2 linked regions of the Verminephrobacter eiseniae EF01-2 genome follow. The protein of the gene in region 1 binds, or shares a complex with, the protein of each later gene. Links are inferred from orthologs where the notes say so. Each region holds a gene or a part of one and is shown in the gene's direction. Other genes may lie near its edges.

Region 1 (4,282 bases):
CGCTTCATGGCCTGCGAGCGCGGCGCCAGCTTTGGCTACAACAACCTGGTCAGCGACATGCGCAGCCTGGCCATCATGCGCGCCAGCGGCGCCCCCGTGGTGTTCGACGCCACGCACAGCGTGCAACTGCCCGGCAGCCAGGGCAGCCGCAGTGGCGGCCAGCGCGAAATGGTGCCGGTGCTGGCCCGCGCCGCCGTGGCCGCAGGGGTCGCCGGCATCTTCATGGAAACCCACCCCGACCCGGACCGGGCACTGTCGGACGGCCCCAACGCCGTGCCGCTCAAGCATATGCAAGCCCTGCTGGAAACGCTGGTGGCGCTCGATGGCGTCACCAAGCGCCACGGCTTTCTCGAAAACCGCTTCGGAGCCTGAAAACACCATGCGCAGTGCCGGCATCATCGCCTCCACCACCGTCGCCGACCCCGGGCCATACGAGCAGCCATGCAGACCCATGGCGCGCAAGTGTGCGTGCGTGGCGGCAAGGTGCAGGTGCAGGTGCAGGTGCAGGTGCAGGTGCTCGGAGGCGACGGGGACCCGGGCCGCGCCGTGGTGCTGAAATTCCCCAGCGTTGCCGCCGCGCAGGCTTTTCATGACAGCCCCGAATACCGCAAAGCCAGGGCCGCGCGCAAAGACGCTGCCGTGGTGCGCATGGTCTGCGCGGAGGGCTGCCAAGAACCTGATTTACTATAAAAACAATAGCTATAATCGCCCGCCGGCTCCAGTTTCCCGGTTGCAAAAATAGGAAGGAACACCATGAGTGCCATCGTTGACATCGTAGGCCGCGAAGTGCTCGATAGCCGCGGCAACCCCACCGTCGAATGCGACGTGCTGCTCGAATCGGGCGTGATGGGCCGCGCCGCCGTACCCTCGGGCGCCTCCACCGGCAGCCGCGAAGCCATCGAAATGCGCGACGGCGACCCGCGCCGCTACCAAGGCAAAGGCGTGCTCAAGGCGGTGGAACATGTCAACACCGAAATCTCCGAAGCCGTGCTCGGCCTGGACGCCTCGGAGCAAGCCTTTCTCGACAAGACCCTGATCGACCTGGACGGCACCGAGAACAAAAGCCGCCTGGGCGCCAACGCCATGCTGGCCGTCTCCATGGCCGTGGCCCGCGCCGCCGCAGAAGAATCGGGCCTGCCGCTGTACCGCTACCTCGGCGGCATGGGCAGCGTGCAACTGCCGGTGCCGATGATGAACGTGATCAACGGCGGCGCGCACGCCAACAACAGCCTGGACTTGCAGGAATTCATGATCATCCCCGTCGGCGCCCCGAACTTTCGCGAGGCGCTGCGCTGGGGCGCCGAGGTATTCCATGCGCTCAAGAAAATCATCCACGACCTGGGCATGAGCACCGCCGTGGGCGACGAAGGCGGCTTTGCCCCGAGCGTGGAAAACCACGAAGCGGCCATCCGCCTGATCCTGCAAGCCATCACCGCCGCCGGCTACAGCGCCGGCGAGCAAATCGCACTGGGGCTGGACTGCGCCGCCAGCGAGTTCTACCAGGACGGCCTGTACGTGCTGCACGGCGAAGGCGGCCTGAAGCTCAGCGCCCCCCAATGGATCGACATGCTGGCCGCCTGGGTTGACAAATACCCCATCATCAGCATCGAAGACGGCATGCACGAAGGCGACCAGGACGGCTGGAAGCAACTGAGCGAGCGCCTGCGCGACAAGGTGCAACTGGTGGGCGACGACCTGTTCGTGACCAACACCCGGCTCCTCCAACAAGGCATAGACCAGCGCATCGCCAACTCGATCCTGATCAAGATCAACCAGATCGGCACGCTGACCGAAACCTTTGCCGCGATAGAAATGGCCAAGCGCGCCGGCTACACCGCCGTGATCTCGCACCGCTCGGGCGAGACCGAGGACTGCACCATTGCCGACATCGCCGTGGGCACCAACGCCGGCCAGATCAAGACCGGTTCGCTGAGCCGCTCCGACCGCATCGCCAAGTACAACCAACTGCTGCGCATCGAAGAAGATCTGGGCGAAGTCGCCCAATACCCCGGCCGCGCCGCATTCCGCCACCTGCGCTGACCCGCTGCCGCAGCGCCTGCGGCCTGACGCAGCCAGCCCCGCCCACCCACCGACCCCCCAACGCGCGCCATGGCCTCCCGCATCGTCCCGACCATCTTGCTGGCACTGCTGGCCGGACTGCACGCCCAACTGTGGCTCGGGCGGGGCAGCGTGCCGCTGGTCAACGGAATGCAGCGGCAAATCGATGCCCAAGAGGCCGCCAATGCGCAAGCGCAGCAAGCCAACGCGCGCCTGGCCTCCGAGGTGCAAGACCTGCGCGAAGGTCTGGACATGGTGGAAGAACAAGCCCGCAGCGAGCTGGGCATGGTCAAGCCCAACGAAATCTACGTGCAGTTCACCCCGAACTGACGATCACCGGCATCCCTGGTGTCGCGTCACCGATCATCTGTCGGTCTGCGCTGGCCATCGAAGCACATCGCGGCGTTGCATCGCTTGCCAATACGCCCGGTATTGGCAAGCGATGCGCCTTGCGCTGCGCTCCGATGGCTGCGCGCAGCCTACGACATCTGATCCGTGACGCGACACTAGCGCAAGGGCGCGGGCAGCAGGGACCGATGCCCGGCCAGCCGGGCGGCGCCAACGCCGCGTCCGTCCGTCGGGCGTGTCGGGCGCCATCCATGTCTGTCATTCGAGACTCAGGCGGCGTTCGCGCACCAGGCGGATCCACTTGTCCTGCTCGGTGCGCAGCGCGGCGGCGAACTGCTCGGGCGTGTTGGCAATGCCCGCCAGGCCCTGCTCGCGCAAACGCTGCTGGAAGGCCGGCTCGGTCACGATCTTGCGCACCTCGGCCTGCAACCGGTCGATCACGGCCCGTGGCGTGCCGGCCGGGGCGAGCAGGCCGACCCAGGAGTTCACCTCGAAACCGGGGTACCCGCTCTCGGCCACGGTCGGCACCTCGGCATAGGCGGCCACACGCTGCGCGCCGGTCTGGGCCAGTGCCCGCAGCCGGCCGGCGTTCACATACGGCTGGGCCAGCACGGTCGAGAGGAACATCATCTCGACCTGCCCACCCAGCAGGTCCTGCCGGGCCGGGCCGCCGCCACGGTAGGGGATGTGCGTGACGAAGGTGCCGCTGACGGCCTTGAAATACTCGGCCGTGAGGTGATTGCTCGACCCCGGACCGACGCTGGCGTAGTTCAAGCGCCCCGGTTGCGCCTTGAGCAGGCGCACCAGGCCGGGGAAGTCCTGCGCCTCGACCTTGGGATGTACCACCAGCACCAGCGGGTTGCGCACGACCTGGGTCACCGGCTGCAGGTCCCGGGCGATGTCCAGGCCCAGTGTCGGATAGACCAGCGGGTAGGTGGCGTAGCTGTCGAACACCATCAGCAGCGTGTGGCCATCGGGCGCCGCGCGCGCGACCTCGACCGCCGCCAGGGTGCCGCCGGCACCGCCACGGTTGTCGACGATCACGGTCTGGCCCAGCGCGTCCTGCAGGCGCGGCTGCAACTGGCGCGCAACGGCGTCGACGAGGCCACCCGGTGGAAAGCCGACGACCAGCCGCACGGGCTTGGCGGGCCAGCCCTGGGCCTGGGCTGCAAAACCCACGATCAGCGCACAGGCGACGAGGGCTCTGGCAAGGCGCGCAAAGGACATCTCGATCGACCCGGAGCGGGTCTGGCAGACGGTGGCAGTCATCGCATATCCCCTGTGGATCCGTTCATGGTGGCAGCGCGAGGGTGGATCCACATGGCCCTTGCTGCGATGAGCGAACTCTACGTGTCGCGTCATCGGTCATCTGTCGGTCTGCGCTGGCCATCGGAGCGCATCGCAAGGCGCATCGCTCCGATGGCCAGCGCAGCCTACGACATCTGTCCGATGACGCGACTCCAGGAAACGCAGACACCCGTTTGGAAGAGGACTGTTCGGCAGCACCGAATGATCCCTGGGGTTTTCCCGAGGAAGCGGAACCCGCCCGATCAGTCGATCGGTCAGGCCGGAATCGGCCCGCGCCCGATCCGCGGCGCATCCCGGGGCGGTGCAGGCATCCAGCGTTTGGCGCTGTGCCCGATGAAGGGCCGCCACTGGACGCGCTGGCCCGTGAAAGCCTTTGCCGGCGAGCATCGACACGGGGCGCGGGCCTGCCGGCGTTGCCGGGGCGACCAACGGATGCGACGCCCCCAGGCCCGAACGCCAGCTCGCGCCAGCGTCATGCGTGGCCTGGATAGGCTGACGAACGCTGCGTGCCGCAGTCCATCCCGTGCAGTTACCCCGTGCGGCTCACCCCGTGCTGAAATACTTGGCC
Region 2 (5,089 bases), 2.3 Mb from region 1 along the record:
ATCGTCACCTCCAGCAGTTGCAGCGCGGGCAGGCCCGCGCGCGCGGGCCAACTGCCGCGCGGCCGGACCAGGGTGATGGAGCGCATGCCGTGCGGGTCGTCGGCCGTGGTCACACGCACGCGGCGCTCGCCGTCGGCTTGCAGGTATTTGTGCAGCGGCAGGTCGATGACCCTTTGGTGCGCCGGCCAGGCGCCCGCCACCAGTGCCAGATAGGTCTTGCCGGTCGTGCGCGCGCGCAACTGCGCTTGCAGATGCGTGAGCGCGGAGCGCTTTTTGGCCACCAGCAAGATGCCCGAGGTTTCGCGGTCGAGCCGGTGCACCAGTTCCAGAAATGGGGCGTCCGGCCGGGCCTGGCGCAGTTGCTCGATCACGCCAAAGCTGACGCCGCTGCCGCCATGCACGGCCACGCCTGCGGGTTTGTCGATGGCGATCAGGTGTTCGTCTTCCCAAAGGATGGGAAACTCCCGCGCCGGCGCCGGGTGTTCGGCCTTTTGGGCCACGGCGTCGGAGATGCGCAGCGGCGGCAGGCGCACCATGTCGCCTGCCTGCACGCGGGTGTCGGCGTGTGCCCGGCCCTTGTTGATGCGCACCTGGCCGCTGCGGATGATGCGGTAGACATGGGTCTTGGGCACGCCCTTGAGCTGGCGCAGCAAAAAATTGTCGAGCCGCTGGCCTGCGCTGGCGCCGTCGACCTGCACCAGGCGGGCCGCCACAGGACTTGCGGGGACACTGCGGTCGGAGGGCGGTTTGGCCCCTATAATGCGTTTCACCTGCGCGTTTGCTATGTAAGTGGTTGATTTTTCTGGAGTTTAGTCTACGCAACCCTTGCACTGGCGCAGGCCGGTCGATGCCAGCGGGCGTCGTGCGCGCAGATTGCAGGCTCGATGCCTGCGATGGCCTACACGCCGAACGGCGGGCTGACAGATTGAAACACTGATACGGAATCCCCCAAGTTGGCGCCTGCCCTGTCCCGGAGCAGCCGGCCAACGGATCAAAGCGAGCATGTGGTGGTCGATGGCATGGATGGTGACCTTGTGGCAGTGGCTATGGCCCCTGGCTGCTCGCCCGCATCCGGCCCCGGCGGCCTTGCCAGCAGCGCACGCCGCCGCCATCGGCAGCAACACTGCGCCGCTCGCCATCATCCACGCGCCCCTGCCTTTGCCCGCCGCGCCAGCGCTCGGCAGGTGCCGGGCAGCCCCGGTCGTTCCTTTCGCTTTCGTTTTGATGCGTCAGTCCACACATGCCCGGCTCTTGCCGTGCCTGTCATCTGGTTGTTAATGGTTTGAACTGTGGGCAGCAGCCCGCGCAGCCCTGCCCCTTCGTGGCCTGGCTGCACCGCTGCCGCCCGCGACACACAGCAAGGAATCGCATCATGAAGCGGATGCTCATCAACGCCACGCAGCCCGAAGAACGGCGCCTGGCCATCGTCGACGGACAAAAGCTGCTCGACTACGAAATCGAGATCGAGGGGCGCGAACAGCGCAAGGGCAACATCTACAAAGCCGTGGTCACGCGCATCGAGCCTTCGCTGGAAGCCTGTTTCGTCGACTACGGTGAAGACCGCCACGGCTTTTTGCCGTTCAAGGAGATAGCGCGCAGCTACTTCAGCCCCGGCGCCGCGCCCGGCCAGGCGCGCATCAACGAAGTGATCAAGGAGGGCCAGGAACTGCTGGTGCAGATCGAAAAGGAAGAGCGCGGCAACAAGGGCGCGGCGCTGACCACCTTTGTCTCGCTGGCCGGCCGTTATGTGGTGCTGATGCCGAACAACCCCCGTGGCGGCGGCGTTTCGCGCCGCATCGAGGGTGAAGACCGCGCCGAGCTCAAGGAGGCGATGGACCAGCTCGAATACCCCGGCGGCATGAGCATCATCGCGCGCACCGCCGGCATTGGCCGCAGCGCGCCCGAATTGCAGTGGGACCTGAACTACCTGCTCAAATTGTGGAACGCGATCGACGGCGCGGCCCAGAGCGGCAAGGGCGCCTTCCTGATCTACCAGGAATCGAGCCTGGTGATCCGCGCGATCCGCGACTACTTCAACAACGACATCGGCGACATCCTCATCGACACCGACGACATCTACGAGCAGGCGCAGCAGTTCATGGCGCATGTGATGCCCGAGCATGCCGCCCGCGTCAAGCGCTACCGCGACGCGGCCGCGCTGTTCAGCCGCTTTCAGATCGAGCACCAGATCGAATCGGCCTACGCCCGCACCGTGCAACTGCCCTCGGGGGGCGCCATCGTGATCGACCACACCGAAGCGCTGGTGTCGGTGGACGTGAACTCGGCCCGCGCCATCAAGGGCGGCGACATCGAGGACACCGCCACCCGCACCAACCTGGAAGCCGCCGACGAAGTGGCGCGCCAGATGCGCTTGCGCGATTTGGGCGGCCTGATCGTGATCGACTTCATCGACATGGAGGAAAGCAAGAACCGCCGCGAAGTGGAAAACCGCCTGCGCGAGGCATTGCGCCAAGACCGCGCGCGCGTGCAGTTCGGCACCATCAGCAAGTTCGGCCTGATGGAGATGAGCCGCCAGCGCCTGAAGCCCGCGCTCGCCGAGGGCTCGTCCATCCCCTGCCCGCGCTGCGGCGGCTCGGGCCATATCCGCGACACCGAATCTTCGGCGCTGCAAATCCTGCGCATCATCCAGGAAGAATCGATGAAGGACAACACCGCCGCCGTGCACTGCCAGGTGCCGGTGGAAGTGGCCTCGTTCCTGCTCAACGAAAAGCGCACCGAGATCGCCAAGATCGAGTTCAGGCAGCGCGTGAGCGTGCTGATGGTGCCGAACAAGACACTGGAAACCCCGAACTACCGCCTGGAGCGCTTGAAGCACGACGACCCGCGCCTGGACCATATCGAAGCCAGCTACAAGCTCGCCGAAGAAGTGCAAGACCCCACCGCCGTGACACGCCGCTCGCAAGAGCCGACCAACAAGCAGACCCCGGTCATCAAAGGCGTGCTGCCCGACGCCCCGGCCCCGGCCCCAATACCGGCTCCGGCTCCGGCCCCGGCTGCACAATCCCGCCCCGAAAGCGCAGCCTTGCCACCGCCGGGCGGCCAGCGGCCCGCTGCCCCGGCGCCCGTGGCTGGCGCAGCGCAAGAGCCGGGCTTTCTGACCTGGCTCAAGAGCGTGCTCGGCTTTGGCACCGCGCCAGCGCCAACGCCCGCAGCGGCCACGACAGGCCGCAGCGAACCCCGGCGCGATGGCCGCAGCGCCGAAGGCCGTGGCCGCCGTGGCGAGCGCACACCCCGCGATGCCGAGGGCCGCCCATCCCGTGATGCCGAAGGCCGCACACCCCGTGATGCCGACAACCGCGCAGCGCGCAATACCAATACCGCGCGTGACGCCGAAGGCGCAGGCCGCGAAGGCCGGGCGGTCCGTGAAGGCCGCAATGCCCGCGACGGTGGCCGTGGCCGCCGCTCTGCGGTGCCGGATGGCGCGCCACGCCAGCAGACCGCCGACGCCAGCAGTGACGGCAGCGCAGCGCCGGTGGAAGGACTGAACGGCCAGCACATCGGCAACGGCGCGCCGGCCCAACCACAGCGCGGCCCGCGCCACGAGCGTGCTGAGCGTGCTGAGCGTGCTGAGCGTGCTGAGCGCGGCGAGCGTGTCGAAGGCCGTGCCGAGCGCGGCGCTGCCGCGCCAGAAGGCGCCGGCGCCGGCCGTTTTCCCGACACGCTGCCGCTGGCCGCGCTGCCCGATCTGGACCTGAGCAGCAGCCCCGTCACGCTGCACGGAAACGATGTCGACGGCACCGATGGCGGCGCCCCCGGCAGCGAAGACCCGCAGCGCCGCGAGCGCCGTTCGCGTGACCGCTACGGCCGCTACCGGCGCGATCGCCGTGATCGCCATGAGCCAGGCCCGCGCGACGCCGCCACCGACGCCGAGGCCGACGCGCCAGCGCCGATGGATGCCGACCCCGCAGCCGCGCCCGCGCAGGACGAGTCCCCGCGCCGCAGCTACTTCAGCGCCGCCACGCCGGCGCCGGCCAGCGCAGCACCGGTGGCCCCGGTCCCGGCGCCTGACGAGGCCGTGATGGCCGCCCCGGTGACCGCCGTCGCTGCTGCGCCGGCGCTGGCCGAGGCGGACATTGCCGTGCCGGTCGCGCCCATTGCGCCAATTGCGCCAATTGCGCCAATTGCGCCCATTGCGCCGGTTGCGCCAGTGGCTGCCGTCCCGGTCACCCCGGCCACCCCTGCGGCAACCCCGGTCGCGCATACCCTGCCCCGGGTTCAGTCCTTCACGCTGCCCATCGATGAGTTGCAGCAGGTCGCCGCCACCTCGGGCCTGCAATGGGTGAACTCCGACGCCGACAAGATCGCTGCCGTCCAGGCGGCGATTGCCGCTGAGCCTGCGCCGATCCGCGTGCCGCGTGAGCGGATGCCGGTGCCGGAGCCAGACGATGGCCCGCTGGTGCTGGTGGAAACCCGCCGCGACCTGTCGGCGCTCACCCTGCCCTTCGAGGCGCAACCGCCTGCGGCCTGATGCCTGGCCGGTCGTTCTTCCGACAATGGCTCTGCGGCGACCCCGCAGAGCGCTTTACCGATCTGCTGGCCCATCTTTCACCCCCGGCTCCCGATGCTGTTGCTGCTGTCCCCCGCCAAATCGCTGGACTACGCCACGCCCTTGCCTGAAGGCTGGCCGCATTCCACGCCTTGTTTCATCGCGCAGTCCAGCGCGCTGATCGCGTTGCTGCGCAGCCGGTCGCCGCAGCAGATCGCTGCGCTGATGCAGCTGAGCGCGCCGCTGGCGGCGCTCAATGCCGAGCGCTACCAGGCCTGGCAGCCGCGTTGCAGCGCCAGCAACTCGCGCCAGGCGCTGCTGGCTTTCGACGGCGATGTCTACGAGGGCTTGCAGGCGCGCACGCTGAGCGCGCCGGATCTGGACTGGGCGCAGCAGCATCTGGCCATCCTCAGTGGTCTGTACGGCGTGTTGCGCCCGCTGGACCGGATACAGCCCCACCGGCTGGAGATGGGCACGCGCCTGGCCACTGCGGCCGGCGGCAACCTCTACCAGTTCTGGGGCCGCCAGATTGCCGAGCATCTGAACCACCGGCTGCATGACGACCCCGACCCGGTGCTCGTC

The links. The genes of interacting proteins can lie anywhere in the genome.
Region 2: the proteins of eno (region 1) and VEIS_RS23200 are in contact, whole or in part, in a solved structure (PDB 2FYM), measured with the Escherichia coli proteins. The link is inferred for Verminephrobacter eiseniae EF01-2 from one-to-one orthologs.

The regions. Positions count from the first base shown.
Region 1 is NC_008786.1:2,991,154-2,995,435, reverse strand. Bases 1-2,896 are described here. They hold eno (phosphopyruvate hydratase), read left to right. Parts: upstream 1-753; coding sequence 754-2,040; downstream 2,041-2,896. Other genes in these bases: VEIS_RS12885 (Bug family tripartite tricarboxylate transporter substrate binding protein), read right to left, coding at 2,665-2,896; VEIS_RS12890 (septum formation initiator family protein), read left to right, coding at 2,110-2,388; VEIS_RS12900 (DUF1330 domain-containing protein), read left to right, coding at 442-690; kdsA (3-deoxy-8-phosphooctulonate synthase), read left to right, coding at 1-372. Outside these bases: more of VEIS_RS12885, read right to left, coding at 2,897-3,675; VEIS_RS24795 (DUF2917 domain-containing protein), read right to left, coding at 4,258-4,282. UniProt on the Escherichia coli protein: Catalyzes the reversible conversion of 2-phosphoglycerate (2-PG) into phosphoenolpyruvate (PEP). It is essential for the degradation of carbohydrates via glycolysis.
Region 2 is NC_008786.1:5,285,128-5,290,216, forward strand. What follows is about bases 987-4,689. They hold VEIS_RS23200 (Rne/Rng family ribonuclease), read left to right. Parts: upstream 987-1,372; coding sequence 1,373-4,489; downstream 4,490-4,689. Other genes in these bases: yaaA (peroxide stress protein YaaA), read left to right, coding at 4,583-4,689. Also shown: VEIS_RS23195 (RluA family pseudouridine synthase), read right to left, coding at 1-770; more of yaaA, read left to right, coding at 4,690-5,089. UniProt on the Escherichia coli protein: Endoribonuclease that plays a central role in RNA processing and decay. Required for the maturation of 5S and 16S rRNAs and the majority of tRNAs. Also involved in the degradation of most mRNAs.